2 regions of the Hydrotalea lipotrueae genome follow, and region 2 is predicted to be linked to the other one. Evidence: riboswitches for the same ligand, from Rfam matches in the RefSeq annotation. Region 2 holds a riboswitch; the other holds the start of a gene.
What was found. Region 2 has a riboswitch for cobalamin ahead of JK139_RS11045 (TonB-dependent receptor plug domain-containing protein). Riboswitches for the same ligand answer to the same signal wherever they lie in the genome.

Region 1 (5,078 bases), on a different contig from region 2:
AAAATGTAAATGATTGATCCATCAGCGCTATCTGCGGAAGATTTTTTTCCCGCTGAACTCGCAGAAAAATGCAGAAAAATTATTTGATAAAAAATAGTGATGTCATTTTTGAATTTGTCTATCATTAATTGTAGATTCATCAAAATAAATGAAAGAAATTTTGCCTACATAATTATTTGTGTGCTGTTGGCCTAATAGGAACCAACAATCAACTTAAGTTTACTATCATCTTTATTGCAGCATGGGCGTATCAATTGATTGATAGCTTTTTCTTATCTACCTACTCTTAATTAAATTTTTGTGCAGATGATTTGTTCATTACTTTGCATGCTTCAAAAAAAACAATGCATACTTAATTTAAATAATTAATAAAATTAATACATTTAAAAGATGAACGAATCAATAGCGCATATAAAAAAGGCAATAGAGCCTTACAGACAACAAATCATGCAGCATAAAGTATATGCAGCCATTAGGAATACGGATGACCTGAAGGTTTTTATGCAATATCATGTTTTTGCTGTTTGGGACTTCATGTCATTATTAAAGACATTACAAAATAATTTAACCTGTACTGCCATCCCCTGGTTTCCCAAAGGTGCTGCTGATACAAGATACCTTATCAATGAAATAGTAGTGGGGGAAGAGTCTGATATGGATAGTTTTGGCCATAGAAAAAGTCATTTTGAACTTTATTTGGATGCCATGCAGCAATGTGGCGCCGATACTAAGCCAATGGAAACATTTATCCGCGTGTTAAAAAATACCGGTAATATGGTTACTGCATTTGCAGCAGCTGAGGTGCCGTCAGCAGCACGTGAATTTGTTGACTTTACATTTGAAATCATTAACAGCCAAAAAGATTATTTGCAATCAGCCATCTTTACATTTGGGCGCGAAGATTTAATTCCGGGGATGTTTGTTTCAATGGTTAATGATATACATAAAAACTTTCCACAAAGTATCTCAATTTTCAAATATTATCTGGAAAAGCACATTGAAGTTGACGGCAACCACCATAGCCAGCTTGCCCTGCAAATGACAACAAACTTATGTGGTACTGATGAACAACGTTGGAAAGAAGCAGAACAGGCAATTATTACCTCTTTACAAAAGCGTATAAGCCTGTGGGATGGTGTTTATAAACAAATAATAGCACCAACAACAACTGCCAGCTTAAACGTTGTAAAAGCAGAATAATGGTGCAGGTAAGCTGAAATGCTTCAGACATAAATAATAAATAATGGTTTGCTATCGTGATAACCGTTAATATTACCAACCATTCATTTTTAAAGGTATTGATTTCGGAATGAATGTTATATTCAATTGCTGTTAAAAGGATAAAACCCTAAATAAAAGTTTTGTGTTATATAGTCACAATAGTAGGAACAATAATACTAAAGTTGACAAAAAAAACAAAAGAAAGGCTAATCGATAACACATGTATGGCTTGATTTGATTTAGGGTAAAATTGCAGAGATGAAATTTTAATAGAAAGTTATAATATATTTGTATTCAAATAGTTCTTTACTACATTTCTTCATCAAACGGAAAAGGTTTTACTTAACGTAAATTAATAGGGAATTGTGTGCAAATCACAAACTGTCCCGCAACTGTAAGTAACGTTAAATTTTTACCCTTGTGTATCCACTGTTTTGCCTTGAGCGAGATGGGAAGGACGGTAAAAATGTTACAAGTCAGGAGACCTGCCTTTACCGTGTTGACAATGCTTTCGTGGAATGAAGCAGACAGTCAGAATTGATGTGCCCATTATTTTGCAGGATTATTGACTCTTGCAGGATTCATTGTGTGCATACCATTTCTTTCACTTCTTCTACAAAACATTATGAGGTTTAGCAAAAGAGCTTTAAACTGATTTCATCATTTTAAAAGCATCAAAAAATGCAAACACACAACTTAGGCTACCCGAGGATAGGCAGCCAACGTGAACTCAAAAAAGCTTCCGAGCAATATTGGTCGGGCAAAATTCCTGTACAGCAATTACTGCAAACAGGTAAAACCATTCGCCAGCAAAACTGGCAATTACAAAAAGAATTAGGTATTGACCTGATACCTTGCAATGACTTTTCTTTTTACGACCATGTATTGGATATCAGCTTAATGGTTGGAGCAATTCCGGAAAGGTATCATTCATTGATGGAAACAAAACAATTGCCAGACATTGATTTGCTTTTTGCAATGGCAAGAGGGTACCAAAAAGATGGCTATGATGTTACTGCCATGGAAATGACTAAGTGGTTCGATACCAACTACCATTACATTGTTCCTGAATTTACTGCCACTCAAAAATTTACTTTATATTCAAATAAAGTGTTAAATGAGTTTTTAGAAGCAAAAGCAAATGGTATTCAGGCAAAGCCTGTACTACTGGGGCCAGTATCTTACTTACTTTTGGGTAAGGAAAAAGAAGAAGGCTTTCACAGGCTTGAACTCATCGAAAGACTGTTGCCTGTTTATTTGGAAATATTGAAAAAATTAGATGATGCTAATGCCCACTATATCCAATTTGATGAACCTTGTTTAGCACTTGACTTGAGCCAATCAGAACAACAAATTATTGTAAAAACATATCAGAAAATAAAGAATAAATTACCCGGCCTTCATATAATTTTAACAAGCTATTTTGAATGTTATGGGCAAAATCTACAAACCGTATTAAGCCTTCCTGTGCAAACAATACATCTTGATTTGGTACGCTGCCCATCACAGTTAGACGATATCTTAGCAACTGATTTTGTGAAAACAAAAACCAATCTTTCATTAGGCTTAGTGGATGGCAGAAACATTTGGAAAAATGATTTTCAGCAGTCGCTTGCATTAATTGATAAAGCAGTTAAAATAATTGGAGTAGAAAGGATTTGGATTGCTCCTTCTTGTTCATTAATCCATTCACCTTGCGATCTGGAATTAGAAACAAACAATAAAACATTAAAACCTGAAATTAAACAGTGGCTTGCCTTTGCAAAACAAAAAATTGACGAAGTGGTAACGCTGAAACAATTGGCAAATAAGGAACATCAGGCAGATGCAATTTTAAAATTGCAGGAAAATATGGAGGCACATCAAAGTAGGAAAATATCAACTCTTATTCACAATCAGAGCGTAAAACAACGTGTTGCTGCTATTACTGAAAAAGATACACAGCGCTTCAATGATTTTTCTTTGAGAAAAATTAAGCAACGTAAAGCCTTGCAATTACCCATGTTCCCCACTACTACTATCGGTTCATTTCCACAAACTGCCGAGGTAAGAAGTTGGAGGACTAAGCTTAAAAAAGGCGAAATTACACAAGAGCAATACGATGATTTAGTTGCAAAAGAAATATCAGAGGCCATCCGTTGGCAGGAAGCAATGGGTATTGATGTATTGGTGCATGGAGAATTTGAACGCAATGATATGGTGGAATACTTTGGTGAACGATTAAACGGATTTGCATTTACCCAAGACGGCTGGGTACAAAGCTATGGCAGCCGTTGTGTAAAGCCACCAATTATTTATGGCGATGTAAGCCGCCCTGCACCAATGACATTGCGGTGGACTTCTTACGCTCAATCGTTAACCCAAAAATGTGTTAAAGGAATGCTTACAGGCCCTGTTACTATTTTGCAATGGAGTTTTGTTCGTAATGATCAACCACGCAGTGAAACCTGTAAACAGATTGCTTTTGCCATCCGTGATGAAGTAATGGATATGGAAAAAGCAGGTATAAAAATTATACAGATAGATGAACCAGCCATTCGTGAAGGGTTACCATTACGAAAAGAAAATTGGCAGGAATATTTACAATGGGCTGTTGGAGCATTCCGAATATCGGCAAGTGGTGTACATGATGAAACACAAATTCATACACATATGTGCTATTCTGAATTTAACGACATCATTCAAAATATTGCCGACATGGATGCCGATGTGATTACAATTGAATGCAGTCGTTCACAAATGGAATTGCTGGATGCTTTTGCCGATTTTAAATATCCCAACGAAATTGGTCCCGGTGTTTATGACATTCATTCGCCAAGGGTTCCTTCTAAAGCAGAAATGATAGCATTAATGGAAAAAGCAAAAGCGTTTATACCTGCTGAAAAACTATGGGTAAATCCTGATTGCGGTCTGAAAACAAGGCATTGGGATGAAACAAAAAAAGCATTGGTAGAAATGGTAAATGCTGCAAAAGAGTTGCGATTATCTGTCCATCAACCTAAAAATTGATAATTTGATAATTAGGTAATTGCATACTGTAATTACCTAATTATAACTTATTAAATAATTAAATATTATTTATCATAGTCAATTGATACTGCTATTTGTTTATATGATTGTATGAGTTGTTTTAAATTTTTCGCTTTTTGTGCAGTACACTAACATGCATCAATCAAAAGCATTAATGTGCTGTGGCTATACCTGTGCCTATTTTTATGCAACTTATGGCCACACTAACACAATGCCCATCAATATAGGTATTACAGAAAAGGCAGCATACAGACACAGTAACGCTATGGCCGATACAGTAAGGGAAGGATTGTTGAAATTGTAAATGTAGTCATTTTACATCCTGCTTCACCTATAGAAAAATATAGGTGCAAACTGCCTGTATATAGGATAGGTGTATACAACTAATTAAATTTTCTTCTCGATAAGTTAAAACCCAGTCTAACTAAGAATCCACTTAATACAACATTTGAATTATTATAAATACTTGTAAAACCCCTTTGATATGATATATCTATATTAATCATAAAAAGATATAAACATACACCACCTACAAACCCAACATACGATGAATTTAGTTGGTTATTGTTTAAAACATATTCGTTGCCATTTTGATTGTGAAAAGCTTTAGCGAGAAAATTAATGGATGGCCCGGCATACAAAAATATTGCATCAGAAAATGGAACTCCGCCTGGACTATACCCACCCGGATTGACCGTAGTGTTGCTTACAATATTATCTCCATATGAATGACTGTAAATATAGGTTTGTGTAGTAGATGAGGGTGCTATATAGCGGGCACTTGTAACTTTATTTTTAAAGGAAATACAATATTCAAATAATACCGG
Region 2 (5,078 bases):
TTTTTGTGTCAGCATTTTAACTGTGGGATTTAACCCACGGCTATAGAGCCAGGTATTGTATTCATCAGCAAAAGCTTCACGCAAATCCGCCACCGTTTTAAAGGAAAAATTAGAAGTTTGCACAATGGGTGGAGCCACCGCCCTGAAGTAGGCCTCATTATCTTCGCCCAGCTCATTTAAAATGTATGATAAAGAATAAGTATCTTCCATAGCAATTCAATAAATATTTAAATAATGGTTTCTTTTCGGTTTTGTTGTTTTTTATGAAACAGAAAATACAATGCAATAAATCCAGCCAATACCAAAATACCAACCAGCGCTGTATCAGGACTGTGAATAATAATGCTGATACAAACAAACACATAGGCAGCAATAAAAATAAGCGGCAGTAATGGATATAATTTCATTTTATATATTCCGGTGCCATCTAAGTGTTTTGTTTTTCTTCTTAAAATAAAAATGGTAGCACTGGAACCCACCATACCAAACGAATCTAAAAAAATAGTGAAATTTAAAATTCTTTCAAAGGTTTGGGCAAAGAATAAAATTACAATACACATTGCAGCAAATACCGTTAAAGAAACAGTTAACACCTGATTTTTATTATTTTGAACAGCAAATGCTTTAGGCAATGAACCTTCATCACTCATTGCATACATGACTCTTGGATTGCTAAGCAATAAGGCATTTACATAAGAAAGAACACCCACAAACAAAAAGAATGAAAAAATTTCAGCACCTCGAATGCCAAATACATTTTGAATTAACACATAAGCAATTTCTGTTTCATTTTTCATCTGATGAAAACCGATAACCCGATAATAACTCAGGTTTACCAATAAGTACAATACAATAATGATGGTAATGCCCATAAAAATACCACGGGGCATATTTTGGGCCGGCTTGTTGATTTCATTACCAAAATTGATGGTTTGCTGATAGCCTCCATAAGTAAACGATACAGCTATGAGACTAATCCCTAAACTTTGAATCCAGCTCATATGTGGAGTGCTATCAGCCATAACACTTGCTGTTGCTACTGCCTGATGATATGGAAAAAACAAGGCCGCAATGAGTACCACTATCATTCCTATTTTAATTAGCATTAAAATATTTTGAGCCTTTGCACTCATACGCAAACCCATTAAATTAATACCATAAAACACTAAAATAGCCCCGGCACTGATAATGGCTTTATCAATATCCGTCCACTGATGACCGGGAAACAATTTTGTAATATAACCACTTCCTATTAATGCAACGCCACTTAGTGATGCAGCATTGCTGATTAAAATGATACAGTTAATGGCAAAGGCAATACTAGGATGATAGGCTACTGAAAATATTTTATAATACCCGCCGGTAACCGGGTAACGGCTACCTATTTCCGCATATGTTAAAGCACCACAAAAAGCTATCAATCCACCCAATATCCATGCAGTAAAATAAACAGATGGCGTAATGGCATCCTTGGCAGAAGTAGCGGCGGTTCTGAAAATACCCATTCCAATTACCAGCCCTACTACAATCATGGTAAAGCTAAACAAATTCAGTTGTTGTTTTCCCTGCATGTTGCTAAAGTATGGCACTCAATATAGTAAAGAAATCAATGAAACACAGAAAAAGCTGTTCATTCTATAGGCCACTTTCTATCCATGCATAAATAGCAGGATAGATACCACCCTAAAAACCGACCCATGAATTGAACATAAAGCATCATTTTCCGGCAATAAGCAATGGCACATATCTGTTCAAAAAACAGCTCAATATATTGGTTTAGAAGTTGAGATGATTCTTTTTTCAATACGCCTGTCCGGCACAATCCAAATAACAGCTACTACCCCATATAAAAACAAAGCCACCCAGGCATTCCAAAATCCAACTGCAATGGCAATAATATAAATATAAACTGAAACTTTTCCCTTAACATCATTGTTTATGACTGCAGCTAAAGCAGCCTCTTTTCCATGCAATGCAATTAACGTACGAACCAAAATAAAGTAAGCAATGGCATTCATTAATAACACAAAGCCATACAATACCACCGGTAAACTTTCAAAATGATTTCACCATCCATCCCGACACAAATGGTACCAATGACAACCAAAAAAACAAATACAAATTTTCAATAATATTTTACCGTTTACAAGCGCAACACTTTGCATTAAATAAATGGTGGTGGTTACTCCAGTAAATTCCAATATAAATAAAACTCAAATATAACTTAGCAATACCGGCCATATTGCTTGTAATGCACTAAATGTAGCAGTATGTGGCACTTTAAACTCTAACACCATTATGGTAATAATTATGGCTATTACGCCATCGCTAAAAGCTTCCAATCTTCCTTTTCCCATGGTGAATCATTCGGTGAAAAAATGAAATTAAATAAAAAATGTACAATTCAAAGCAATTACTATTTTTGCCTTGTATTTGGTTCTTTTTATTGCATTGCAAGCCATTCTTTCAACGGTATGCATTGTGATAGAAGGATTAAAAGGGAAACCGGTGTAATTCCGGTGCTATCCCCGTAGCTGTAAGGGCCTCAGTAAAAGAGAAAGCGATAACAACCACTGTTCCTAAAACGGAATGGGAAGGTGCTAAAGCCCCAAGCCAGAAGACCTGCCAGATACAGCCTCATTGAAAAATGAGTTTGTCATTCACGGCTTTCGGGTGAAAAGCATGGAATGTAAAAGACTGTCTGCAGCAGTCGATTATATTTCTCCGTTTTTTTGTTTTCCTGAAAGCTCATTGTTTCATTTTAAAAACAATCAACAATGAGCAAAAAATTAACGCTCCTTCTTACATCCATAGCTTTGGGCTATGCAGCTTTTGCACAACAAGACTCTATGGCCACCCGCCAGTTAAACGAGGTGGTAGTAACCGCTTCTAAAACACCTATTAAAGAATCAGAAACGGGTAAAATTGTAACCGTAATTGATCAAAAAACCATTCAAAACCATGCAGGCAGCAGTTTAGCTGCATTGTTGAATACACAGGCAGGTTTTTTTATTAATGGCAGCAACAATGCATTGGGTACTAATTTAGATTTGTACTTCCGTGGTGCTTCTGGAGGCAATATGTTAATTGTGATTGACGGAGTGCCGGTGTACGACCCCTCACAAATCAACAATTCATTCGACCTGAATAATATTCCTTTAGACCAGGTAGAACGTATTGAAATTCTGAAAGGCGGACAAAGTACTTTATGGGGCAGCAATGCCGTTGCAGGTGTTATTCAAATTTTTCTAAAAAAAGAAGCCAAAAAGAAAATGGCCCTGAATGCCAACGCATCTTATGGCACTTATAACACTTTCAATAGTGGTGCCGGCATTAGCGGCTCGCTTAAAAAATGGGATTATTTGGTGCAGTACAACTACATTAAAAGCGCCGGTTTCCCTGCTGCTTATGATAGTACGGGTAAGCAGAACTTTAAAAAAGATGGTTTTGAGCAAAGCAGCGTAATGGCTGAAACCCGTTACCATTTTTCGCCTTCATTAACAGCAAAAGCGTTTGGCAATTTTAGCCATTACCAAACCGATTTACCTGCCGGTGCTTTTACCGATGAAAAAGATTATACCCTTAACAATAAAAATAATTTGGGTGGACTGGCATTAGATTTTCAACACAAAAAAGTAAACTGGATTTTACAGGGAAGTTACCAGCAAACCAACCGCCATTATGTAAACGACAGCACTTATGTTTCGAGCCCTTATTACAATTATTCGAACCAGCAATATAACGGCAATACCACTACGTTAGAAACCTTTGGCAGTATCCGTTTCCAAAAACATATTCGCCTGGTTTCGGGTATTCAGTACCAACATCAAAACACCAGCCAAAGCTATTTTAGTACCGGACCTTACGGACCCTACACTTCTGAACTGGGACAAGACAGCGCCAATGTTAACCAGCTTTCGGCGTATGCCTCTTTGCTGTTGCTGAATATTCATGGGTTTAATTTTGAAGCCGGTGGCCGCGTTAACCACCATTCCATTTATGGTAACAATGCAACTTATACCCTTAATCCCTCATTTGTAATTGATGAAAATACCAAGTTATTTATTAACATTTCATCAGGCTATAATATTCCTTCGTTGTATCAATTGTATAGCGCTTATGGCAACAAAAATTTAAAACCTGAAAGCAGTACTACTTATGAAATTGGACTCCAAACCCAAAGCACAGATAAAAAAATGAGCCTGCGCCTTGCTGCATTTAAAAGAGATACCAAAAACCTGATTATTTTTTATACCGATGCCAATTACAACAGCTACTACATCAATCGCGACCAACAACACGACTATGGCTTTGAAGTAGAAAGCAATACACAAATTGGTACAATTGGCACCTGGAGTAATAATCTTACCTATATTGACGGGCATGGCATTCAAAATGGTGTTAGTGTAAACAACCTGTTCCGACGTCCTAATTTTGTGATGAACAGTGTACTTACCCTTTCGCCCGTAAAAGGCTTTACCATTGCACCGGCCTTTAAATACGTAGGTACTCGTTTAAAAGGGCCTTATGATATTGGACCTGATTTACAGCCCGCTTATTATACTGTTGACTGTTTTATCAGCTACCGGGTTAACAAACAAATTCGCCTGTTTACTTCGCTCAACAATATTACCGACCAACAATATTTTGATATTGTAGGCTATAACAGCAAACGCTTTAATATGATGACAGGGGCTTATTTTAACTTTTAAATTAAAACAATCGTTATGTCTATTCAAAAATTCAATCCGGCAACAGCAATTGTATTGTTGTTTATTTTATTAGCCGCTGCTTTGCGTATTTGGAATGCCGGCAGTACCCTATCGCCTTTGGCCAATTTTACGCCCATTGGTGCCATGGGGCTATTTGGTGGTACTTATTTCAATCAGCCCTGGAAAAAATATGCATTTCCTTTAGGTGCTCTTTTTTTTAGTGATGTGATAATGATGCATACCATTTATGCAGGTTACGGTAACGGGTTGCTGTACAAAGGATGGATATACACTTATCTTGCATTTGCAGTAATTGTTTTAATAGGCACATTGATTAAGCATGTAAAAATGAGTACGGTAATCACC

Region 1: linked by a shared signal. The riboswitch ahead of metE (5-methyltetrahydropteroyltriglutamate--homocysteine S-methyltransferase) and the one ahead of JK139_RS11045 (TonB-dependent receptor plug domain-containing protein) in region 2 are both predicted to bind cobalamin.

Annotation. Positions count from the first base shown of each region.
Region 1 is NZ_JAESDL010000033.1:7,361-12,438, forward strand. It holds gene JK139_RS14300 (DUF3050 domain-containing protein) at 391-1,200, shown strand; cobalamin riboswitch at 1,538-1,728, shown strand; gene metE (5-methyltetrahydropteroyltriglutamate--homocysteine S-methyltransferase) at 1,903-4,230, shown strand; gene JK139_RS14310 (hypothetical protein) at 4,370-4,555, shown strand; gene JK139_RS14315 (hypothetical protein) at 4,635-5,078, opposite strand, start outside.
Region 2 is NZ_JAESDL010000018.1:29,668-34,745, reverse strand. It holds gene JK139_RS11060 (trans-sulfuration enzyme family protein) at 1-210, opposite strand, end outside; gene JK139_RS11055 (APC family permease) at 228-1,571, opposite strand; gene JK139_RS15550 (hypothetical protein) at 1,764-2,045, opposite strand; partial or broken gene JK139_RS15895 (TMEM175 family protein) at 2,137-2,297, opposite strand; cobalamin riboswitch at 2,454-2,644, shown strand; gene JK139_RS11045 (TonB-dependent receptor plug domain-containing protein) at 2,778-4,712, shown strand; gene JK139_RS11040 (DUF6580 family putative transport protein) at 4,728-5,078, shown strand, end outside.